Regions from separate parts of the Streptomyces sp. NBC_00414 genome, predicted to be linked through region 1. Evidence: riboswitches for the same ligand, from Rfam matches in the RefSeq annotation. Region 1 holds a riboswitch; the other holds the start of a gene.
What was found. Region 1 has a riboswitch for cobalamin ahead of metE (5-methyltetrahydropteroyltriglutamate--homocysteine S-methyltransferase). Riboswitches for the same ligand answer to the same signal wherever they lie in the genome.
Positions count from the first base shown of each region.

Region 2: linked by a shared signal. The riboswitch ahead of OHS59_RS33945 (cobalamin biosynthesis protein) and the one ahead of metE (5-methyltetrahydropteroyltriglutamate--homocysteine S-methyltransferase) in region 1 are both predicted to bind cobalamin.

Region 1 is NZ_CP107935.1:1,031,387-1,036,443, reverse strand. It holds gene OHS59_RS04510 (helix-turn-helix domain-containing protein) at 1-264, opposite strand, end outside; gene metE (5-methyltetrahydropteroyltriglutamate--homocysteine S-methyltransferase) at 420-2,738, opposite strand; cobalamin riboswitch at 2,904-3,122, opposite strand; gene OHS59_RS04500 (DUF6221 family protein) at 3,651-3,968, opposite strand; gene OHS59_RS04495 (transposase) at 4,014-4,760, shown strand; gene OHS59_RS04490 (transposase) at 4,809-5,057, opposite strand, start outside.
Region 2 is NZ_CP107935.1:7,811,300-7,816,356, reverse strand. It holds gene OHS59_RS33955 (inorganic phosphate transporter) at 1-777, shown strand, start outside; gene OHS59_RS33950 (hypothetical protein) at 790-1,011, shown strand; cobalamin riboswitch at 1,536-1,678, shown strand; gene OHS59_RS33945 (cobalamin biosynthesis protein) at 1,806-2,822, shown strand; gene OHS59_RS33940 (cobyric acid synthase) at 2,819-4,339, shown strand; gene OHS59_RS33935 (putative cobaltochelatase) at 4,401-5,057, shown strand, end outside.

The DNA.
Region 1 (5,057 bases):
GCCGCGCAAGATGCAGCCCAGCTTGAACACCTCGGGATCCGTCTGCCGGATGAGCTTGGGCGTACGGTGGACCGAGTGCGGCATCGTCGTCATCAACGTCGCCTGCACAGGGCCGAGTTGACTGATGCTGACCTCGGCGCGGAACGTGTTCTCCACCTGCCGTTCGCAACGCGTGTCGTAGGGCACCCAGAGCTTCGAGCTCACCTCGCGCCAGAAGCCGAACCTCTCCTCCTGCGGGACTTCCGCGGTGCTGACCACGTCCATGGCTCACCCCCGTGAGGTCGTGTCCGTTTCAGGTGTAGCACCACAGGGACCGGCCAGGTTCGGATTTTCGGAGCCAGAACCGGAGCCGGAGCCGTAACCCGGAGCCGGAGCCGGGAGACAGGGCCCGCGCCCCATCTCCCGGCTCCTGTCATGCGTCAGGACGTGGACAGCTCCGTGCGGACCGCCCGGGCCGCGGCGACCAGGTTCTCCAGGGACGCTCGGGTCTCGGGCCAGGCGCGGGTCTTCAGGCCGCAGTCGGGGTTGACCCAGAGCCGGTCGGCGGGGATGGCCTCAAGTCCCTTGCGCAGCAGGGCCGCCGCCTCGTCGGTGCTCGGCACGCGGGGCGAGTGGATGTCGTACACACCGGGCCCTGCCTCGCGCGGATAGCCGTGTCCGGCCAGTTCCCGGGCGACCTGCATGTGTGAGCGTGCCGCCTCCAGGCTGATGACGTCGGCGTCGAGGTCGTCGATGGCCTGGACGATGTCACCGAACTCGGCGTAGCACATGTGGGTGTGGACCTGGGTGTCCGGGCGTACGCCACCGGTGCTGAGGCGGAACGCCTCGGTGGCCCACGCCAGATACGCCGGATGGTCCGCGGCGCGCAGCGGCAGCGTTTCGCGCAGGGCGGGTTCGTCGACCTGGATGACCGAAGTCCCGGCGGCCTCAAGGTCGTTCACCTCGTCGCGCAGGGCGAGGGCGACCTGCCGGGCGGTGTCGCCGAGGGGCTGGTCGTCGCGGACGAAGGACCAGGCGAGCATGGTGACCGGACCGGTCAGCATGCCCTTGACCGGCTTGGCGGTGAGCGACTTGGCGTACGTCGTCCAGCGCACCGTCATGGGCTCGGGGCGGGAGATGTCACCGGCCAGGATCGGCGGGCGGACGTAACGGGTGCCGTAGGACTGGACCCAGCCGTGCTGGGTGGCAAGGTATCCGGTGAGCTGCTCGGCGAAGTACTGGACCATGTCGTTGCGTTCGGGCTCGCCGTGCACGAGCACGTCCAGGCCGGTCTTCTCCTGGAACGAGATCACCTCGCCGATCTCGGCCCTGATGCGCTCCTCGTACCCGGCGCTGTCGATCCGCCCGGCGCGCAGGTCGGCCCGTGCGGTGCGCAGCTCCGTGGTCTGGGGGAACGAGCCGATGGTGGTGGTCGGCAGCACCGGCAGGCCCAGGCGGGCGCGCTGGGCCGAGGCCCGCTCCGCGTACGGCTCCGGGCGGCGGGCGTCGGCCTCCGTCACGGCGGCGGCCCGGGCCCGTACGGCGGGGTCGCGGGTGATCGCCGAGCCGGCGCGGGACGCCAGGTCGGCCCGGTTGGCGGCGAGTTCGGCGGCGATCGTGCCGGTGCCGCCCGCGAGGCCCTTGGCGAGGGTGACGATCTCCGCGGTCTTCTGCCGGGCGAAGGCGAGCCAGCGGCGGATCTGCGGTTCGATGTCTCGTTCGGCGGCGGTGTCGAGGGGGACGTGGAGGAGGGAGCAGGAGGCGGCCACGTCGACCCGGTCGGCCAGCCCCAGAAGGGTGCCGAGCGTGGTGAGCGACTTGCCCAGGTCGTTGACCCAGATGTTGCGGCCGTCGACGACTCCGGCGATCAGCCGCTTGCCGGGCAGTCCGCCCACGGCGGCGAGCGCGTCCAGGTTGGCGGCGGCCGACTCGGTGAAGTCCAGCGCCAGCCCTTCCACCGGGGCCTTGGCCAGCACCGGCAGGGCGTCCCCGAGCCGGTCGAAGTAGGACGCGACCAGCAGCTTCGGCCGGTCGGTCAGCGCGCCGAGATCTCGGTAGGCGCGGGTGGTGGCGTTCAGTTCGGCGGGTGTGCGGTCCTGCACCAGAGCCGGTTCGTCGAGCTGGACCCACTCTGCGCCCGCGGCGCGAAGATCGGCGAGGACCTCGGCGTACACGGGCAGCAGGCGGTCGATGAGGGTGAGCGGGTCGAAGTCGGCGGACACGCCCGGCGCGGGCTTGGCGAGCAGGAGGTAGGTGACCGGTCCGACGAGGACGGGCCGTACGGCGAGGCCGAGTGCGAGGGCTTCCTTCAGCTCCGAGACCTGCTTGGTGGAGTCGGCAGTGAAGACGGTGTCCGGGCCCAACTCGGGCACCAGGTAGTGGTAGTTCGTGTCGAACCACTTGGTCATCTCCAGCGGTGCCACGTCCTGGGTGCCGCGTGCCATGGCGAAGTAGCCGTCCAGGGCGTCGGCCTCGACGGCGGCGCGGTGGCGTTCGGGGATCGCGCCGACCATGACACCGGCGTCCGGGACGTGGTCGTAGTACGAGAAGTCACCGGTGGGGACCTCGTGGATGCCGGCCCCGGCCAGCTGCCGCCAGTTCGTCCGGCGCAGTTCTGCGGTGACGGTCCGGAGGGTGTCGGCGTCGACACGACCCTTCCAGTAGCCCTCGATCGCCTTCTTCAGTTCCCGGTTCTGTCCCTGGCGGGGGTAGCCGTACACGGTGGCCCGTGCTGCCGCGGCTGCGGACTGCGCTGTCACGGAAATCTCCTTCGCGAGACATCTCCCTGGGATCCCGGGACGGGACGCGAACGCGAAGGGGTGACGGACCGGGCGGAAACCGAGCCGCGCGCAGAGCGCGGTCTTCCGCCGGATCAAGTACGCCGACCCGCCCACGAGGTCACCGGGATCTCCGCGCACGAATGGTTCGCGCACGGGCAGTTGGCAGGTCTTCGGACTCGCGGGCACGTCCTCCCTGCGGAGGACACCTACTGGCCGTCGCTTCCCAGACCCGATCGGGCCCAGTGCGTGTGACGGCGGTCGTTCCCACTCACCGCTGCGGGGCAGTCCCGGATTCCCACCGGGTTCCCTCTTGCGACGCATCCCGCCTGGCGGACGGGGCGAACCAGCTGCACCGGCCACCCTAAGGGGCGGAGCCCGGTCATGGAAAACTTTTCAGTGCATGGAGAAGCCGCCGTCCAGAATCCGGAAGGTCAGCAGGAGCGTGCCGAAACAGCCAAGCGAAGGCCGGGAAGCGCCACACCAGTGCACTGCAGACGTCTCCGCATCCCACTTTTGCCCGCCGTCGGTCGTCGCACCCCAGCATCTGTTCCCGTGCACCGGTCCTGCGTTGCCTGATCTTCCTCGCGGCCCAGCCGTCCCACACCTCATCCGTTGCGGGGCTCTGAGGCCTTCGGGACCGTCAGCGCAGAGCGACCTTCGCTCTCTTGGCAATCAGGTGAGGCAAAGGCACCACAGACACGTCGCAAACGATGAAGTATGGCGGTCCGGTCGCGATCGAAACGAGTTCGATCTGCGATCGACCACCAGGCAAGTAGTGACACACACCGGACACCAAAAGATGCCATTGACTAAGGGCTGTCCCGTAAACGATCTCCGTGGGCGGGACTCGGTTCAGGCACCCATCTTCGTCGGAGGCTCTGCTCGTGCTGCTCAGGCCCGGGCGGGGAAGTCCGGATGGCCGGCGTAGGGCGAAGCAAGGTCGCGCAAGTCGTGGCAGGGCCAGGGGTCGCGGGCGTGGCGGGCCAGGATGCGCCGCTTGGCCTCGATCTCTCGCAAGATGCGGGCCGGGTCGTGGAGAGCCACGTGCTGAGCAATCGTGGGGTGGAAGCCGGAGAGGTCAACCTGACAGAAGTCGACGGTGTGTCCATGGGCAGACCACTCACCGCATCCGTCACCGTCGCATCGCCGGGCCAAGTCGGCCTCCTCATCCAGTCGCGCCTCAAGGAAACTCACCAGCTCTTCAGTCATAGGGGCATTCTCGCGTTGCACTGGGCACCGTGAAACGATCCTGCGGTGGCTGGTGTGATCACGACGTCGGAGCCGTTCTGGATAGCCCCGTTCACGGGACTAGTCCCGCGGCAGTTCAAGAAGCTGGTGACAGTTCTGCGGCGCGAGGGTGCGGATGCTGTCCGCAGGGGCTGGCCGTGGAGCCTGGCACTGGAGGACCGGGCACTACTGGTCGCGGCCTACTGGCGCACGAACCTGACTATGCGCCAACTGGCCCTGCTGTTCGGGGTGTCCAAGTCGGCGGCGGACCGGATCATCGATCACCTCGGGCCTATGCTCGTCTTCCAGCCCCGCAAGCGGTTCACAAAGGAAACCGTGCTGATCGTCGACGGCACTCTGGTGCCCACCCGCGATCACACCATCGCCGAGCAGTCCAAGAACTACGGTTACTCAACCAACCACCAGGTCGTCATTGACGCCGACACTCGCCTGATCGTCGTGGTTGGCCAGCCCCTGCCCGGCAACCGCAACGACTGCAAGGCGTGGGAGGAGTCCGGCGCGAAGGCAGCCGTCGGCACGACCATGACCATAGCCGACGGCGGCTATCCAGGCACCTGGCTCGTGATGCCCCACCGACGCCGTAAAGGGGAAGAACTGTCCGACTGGAAACAAGCCCACAACAAATCCCACAAGCGGGTCCGCGCCCGCGTTGAGCACGTCTTCGCCCGTATGAAGAGCTGGAAGATCCTCCGCGACTGCCGCCTCAATGGCGACGACGTCACCCACGCCATGCTCGGCATCGCACGGATGTGATGGAGCCTGACCCGCTTTGTCACCGGGGATCTTCGTTTTCGCTGAGCCTCATGTCACTACGAAGGGGATCAGAGCAGCTGGTCCGGATGTGGCAATGAACAACATCCTTGGCACTGTCAGTCGTGAGCACCGTCGCCATCCCAAGGGCGCGTTGCCCACGTAGCTGGCGAAGTGGTGCTCGGTCGGGAAGCGACTGATGTCGCCGATGTGGCCCAAGACCTTCGCGGCCAGCACGGTGCCCAAGCCTGGCAACGACGTCAGGTTGGTGCGGGAGGGGGCGAGGGCGTCTCGCATCTG
Region 2 (5,057 bases), 6.8 Mb from region 1:
CGGATCAGCAAGGGGGCCGGTGAGAAGGCGACCTCCAAGGGCTACCGCGCGGGTCAGATCACCTCCGCGGGCCTGGTCTCGCTGGCCCACGGCACGAACGACGCGCAGAAGACCATGGGCATCATCACCCTGGCCCTGGTCACCGGCGGTGTCCTCTCGCCCGGCTCGAACCCGCCCCTGTGGGTCATCGTCTCGGCCGGTATCGCCATCGCCCTCGGCACCTACCTGGGCGGCTGGCGCATCATCCGCACCATGGGCAAGGGCCTCACCGACCTCGCGCCGCCGCAGGGCTTCGCCGCCCAGACCAGCGCAGCGACGGTCATCCTGGCCTCCTCGCACCTCGGCTTCTCCCTCTCGACCACCCAGTCCTGCTCCGGCGCCGTGATGGGCTCGGGCCTGGGCCGCAAGGGCGGTGTCGTCCGCTGGTCGACCGCGACCCGCATGTTCATCGCCTGGGGCCTCACGCTCCCCGCCGCCGGTCTGGTCGGCGCGGGCGCCGAGTTCCTCACCCAGCAGGGCACCTGGGGCATCGTCCTCACCGGCGCGCTGCTGATCGCCGGCTCCGGGATCATCTGGACGCTGTCCCGCCGCCAGCCCGTCACCGTCGACAACGTCAACGACGACCACGAGCCCGCGGGCGTCGTGACCACCGCGATCGCCGCCGTCACCCCGCCTCCCTCGGCCCCGGTCGCCCCGGCGGCCTCGACCGTGAACGACGACCTGAAGACCACCATCCCGGGCCCGGACGCCGAGCCCGCCCGTCCGGCCACGGTGTAAGGAACGAACCGAATGAAGATCGACTGGGCAGCCCTCGGCTCCGTGTTCGGAGTCAGCCTCATCTCCACCGTCGCCCTCGTGGGCCTCTTCACCCTCGGCATCGTCGGCCTCACCAAGCGCGAGTCGGCCGCCGCCCAGGGCGGCTCCGCGGCCCTCGCGGTCACCGGCGCGTACGCCTGCTTCGCGGCCTGCGCGGGGGCCGTGGCGTACGGGATCTATCTGATCGTCGCCTGACCGGTACGGCCGTCGGGCCGTACGCCCCGAGTGTCACCGTCCGCCCTGCCGGGGCCGCCTCGTCCGCGGTCCCGGCAGGGCGGAGGCGTGTCCGCGCCCGACGGGACGACGAAGGAGTCCGGCAGGGACTCGCGCATGTCCGGCGGGCGCGGACCGAGCCGCCCTCAGAGCCGGGACACGGAGCCGTCCTCGAGGCGGTCCATGTCGTAGGAGAGGACGCCGAACTCCGTTGCTCCAAGTCAGGACGGGGCGCGGGCATCGCGCCGTCCCTGTCCGCCGTCCGGCTCCGTCTCTCCCCCGTGCGCCACTGCTCGGCCCCTCCCCGCGCGCCGCGCGATCCCCGCGACCCGTACTCCTCGTCACGCATGTCATTGCATGTCACGCACAGTGATCGCAAGGCCGTGGTCCGAGTCCGTCCCCGGCTGACGGAAACCCGCCCGCGACAACCCGCCCGCAGGGAGGGCCTGTCGGCGGATGTGGGTCTCAGCACACTCTCCCGTCGCAGGTCAACAGCAAGTTGACGGGTGTTCTCGGACCGTGGTGGACTGCCGAGGCCATGTACGTCGGCAGAAGAGGAAGCCGGTGCGAATCCGGCGCGGTCCCGCCACTGTTACCGGGGAATCCATTTCCCCGGGAGCCAGGAACTCTCGTCGTCGGTCTCGTCGAACCAGGGCGTGGACACCCTGAGTGAGGACATATCGCCATGCGCGGCCGCCTGTTGTGGACCAGTGTGCCCAGGCCCGGTACGAGACCCGGTACGAGGGTTCCCCTCTACCCAGCGGCGGGCTGAACCGATGCGTGCCGATCGCGTCTTCGCGTACGGCGCCGCCGTCGGCCTTCTCGGTGACCTGCTGCTCGGCGATCCTCGCCGGGGGCATCCGGTCGCCGCGTTCGGCCGGGCCGCGGGAGCCGTCGAGCGGGGCCTTTGGCGGGACCACCGGGGACGGGGCGCGCTGCACACCGCCGTGTGCGCGGGCGGCGCCGTCGCTCTCGCCGTGGCCGCCGACCGTTCCGTCCGTACCTCCGCTGTCGCGTCCGTCGCCCTGACCGCCGCCGCCACGTGGGCCGTCGTCGGGGGGACCTCGCTCGGGCGGGAGGCCCGGGCAGTCGGCGGGGCGCTGGCCGCCGGGGACATCGAGGTGGCCCGCGAGCGGCTGCCGCACCTGTGCGGGCGGGACCCGCAGGCGCTGGACGCCGACGGGATCGCCCGGGCGGTGGTCGAGTCGGTCGCCGAGAACACCTCCGACGCCGTGGTGGGCGCCCTGGTGTGGGGCGCCGTCGCGGGCGTGCCCGGACTGGTCGGCTTCCGCGCCGTCAACACGCTGGACGCCATGGTCGGGCACAGGTCGGCCCGGTACCGGCGGTACGGGTGGGCCTCGGCCCGGCTCGACGACGTGGCCGGGTGGCCCGGGGCGCGGCTGACCGCGGTCCTCGCCGCCGTCGCCGGGGGCGATCCGCGGGGAGCGGTCCGCGCCTGGCGCGCCGACGCGGCGAAGCATCCGAGCCCCAACGCCGGGCCCGTCGAGGCCTCGTTCGCGGGCGCGCTCGGGGTACGGCTCGGCGGCACGCTCTCGTACGCGGGACGGGTCGAGCACCGGCCCGTACTGAACGGTCCGGGGCGGGCCGTGCGGGTCGGGGACATCGAACGGGCCGTCCGGCTCTCACGCCGCGTGAGCCTGCTCGCGCTGGGCGCGAGTGTCGCCGGACGGCTGCTCGCCACCTCGCTCACCGGGTCACGCACCGAGACGCCCGCCGAGTCACTCACCGAGTCCCTCGCCGAGTCACGTGTCATGAAAGGGCGTACGTCATGAGTGGCGGAACGGGCGGGGGGCTGCTCGTCGCCGGGACCACCTCCGACGCAGGCAAGAGTGTCGTGACCGCCGGGATCTGCCGGTGGCTGGTGCGGCAGGGTGTGAAGGTGGCGCCCTTCAAGGCGCAGAACATGTCCCTGAACTCGTTCGTCACGCGCGAGGGTGCCGAGATCGGGCGGGCGCAGGCCATGCAGGCGCAGGCCGCCCGCCTGGAGCCCTCCGTGCTCATGAACCCCGTGCTGCTCAAGCCGGGCAGCGACCGCAGCAGCCAGGTCGTGCTGATGGGCAAGCCCGTGGGCGAGTTGAGTGCGCGCGGCTATCACGGCGGACGCCAGGAGGCGTTGCTCGGGACCGTGCTGGACTGTCTGGCCGAGTTGCGGGGCACGTACGACGCGGTGATCTGTGAGGGGGCGGGGAGCCCCGCCGAGATCAATCTGCGGCGCACGGACATCGTGAACATGGGGATCGCGCGCAACGCGCGGCTGCCCGTGCTCGTGGTCGGGGACATCGACCGCGGCGGGGTCTTCGCCTCGTTCTTCGGGACGGTGGCCCTCCTTTCGCGCGAGGACCAGGAGTTCGTGGCCGGGTTCCTCGTCAACAAGTTCCGCGGTGACGTCTCGCTGCTCGAACCCGGCATCGACATGCTGCGCGGGCTCACCGGGCGGCACACGTACGGCGTCCTGCCCTTCCGGCACGGCCTCGGCATCGACGAGGAGGACGGGCTCAGAGTGTCCCTGCGGGGGTCGGTACGCGAGTCCGAGGTCTCCTCCCCCGTCGGCGAGGACATCCTGCGGGTCGCCGTCTGCGCGATCCCCCTGATGTCCAACTTCACGGACCTGGACGCCCTCGCCGCCGAACCGGGCGTCGTGGTGCGGTTCGTGGACCGCGCCGAGGAACTGGTGGACGCCGACCTGGTCGTCGTGCCCGGCACCCGGGGCACGGTCCGCGCCCTGGAGTGGCTGCGGCGGCGCGGCCTCGCGGACGCCCTGGTGCGCAGGGCCGCCGAAGGGCGCCCCGTACTGGGCATCTGCGGCGGCTTCCAGCTCCTCGGCGAACACATCGAGGACGAGGTCGAGTCGGGGGCCGGTGCCGTCGACGGGCTCGGACTCCTCCCCGTACGCGTACGGTTCGCGCGGGAGAAGACCCTCACGCGGCCCGTCGGCGAGGCCCTCGGCGAACCCGTCCAGGGCTACGAGATCCATCACGGAGTCGCCCAGGTCAACGGCGGAGAGCCCTTCCTGGACGGCTGCCGGGTCGGCGCGGTCTGGGGGACGCACTGGCACGGCTCGCTGGAGTCGGACGGCTTCCGGCGCGCGTTCCTGCGCGAGGTGGCCGCCGCGTCGGGGCGCCGCTTCGTACCGGCCGCCGACACCTCGTTCGAAGGGCTGCGCGAGGAGCAGCTGGACCGGCTGGGCGATCTGATCGAGGAGCACGCGGACACGGACGCGCTGTGGCGGCTCATCGAGTCCGGCGCGCCGGCCGGTCTGCCTTTCATCCCACCGGGAGCGCCCGCATGAGCCTGCTCGAAGGCCACTTGAGCTATTTGGCAGATTTGGGCCATTTGGAGGACGACAACCTGTGAGTACCCCGTTTCCGTTCACGGCCGTGGTGGGTCAGGACGACCTGCGACTGGCACTGCTGCTGAACGCCGTCTCACCCGCGGTGGGCGGTGTGCTCGTCCGCGGCGAGAAGGGCACCGCCAAGTCCACGGCCGTGCGCGCCCTTTCGGCGCTCATGCCGCAGATCGACGTCGTCGCCGGATGCCGTTTCTCCTGCGCGCCCGCCGCGCCCGATCCGGCCTGCCCGGACGGTCCGCACGAGGTGGGGGCGGGGGTGTTCCGGCCGGCCCGGATGGTCGAACTGCCCGTCGGCGCCTCCGAGGACCGCCTCGTCGGCGCGCTCGACATCGAGCGGGCGCTCTCGGAGGGCGTGAAGGCCTTCGAGCCGGGCCTGCTCGCCGACGCCCACCGCGGACTCCTGTACGTGGACGAGGTCAACCTCCTCCACGACCACCTGGTCGACCTGCTGCTGGACGCGGCGGCGATGGGCGCCTCGTACGTGGAGCGCGAGGGCGTCTCCGTACGGCATGCCGCGCGGTTCCTGCTCGTGGGGACCATGAACCCCGAGGAGGGCGAGCTGCGGCCGCAGTTGCTCGACCGGTTCGGGCTCACCGTCGAGGTCGCGGCCTCGCGGGAGCCCGACCAGCGGGTGGAGGTCGTACGGCGGCGGCTCGCG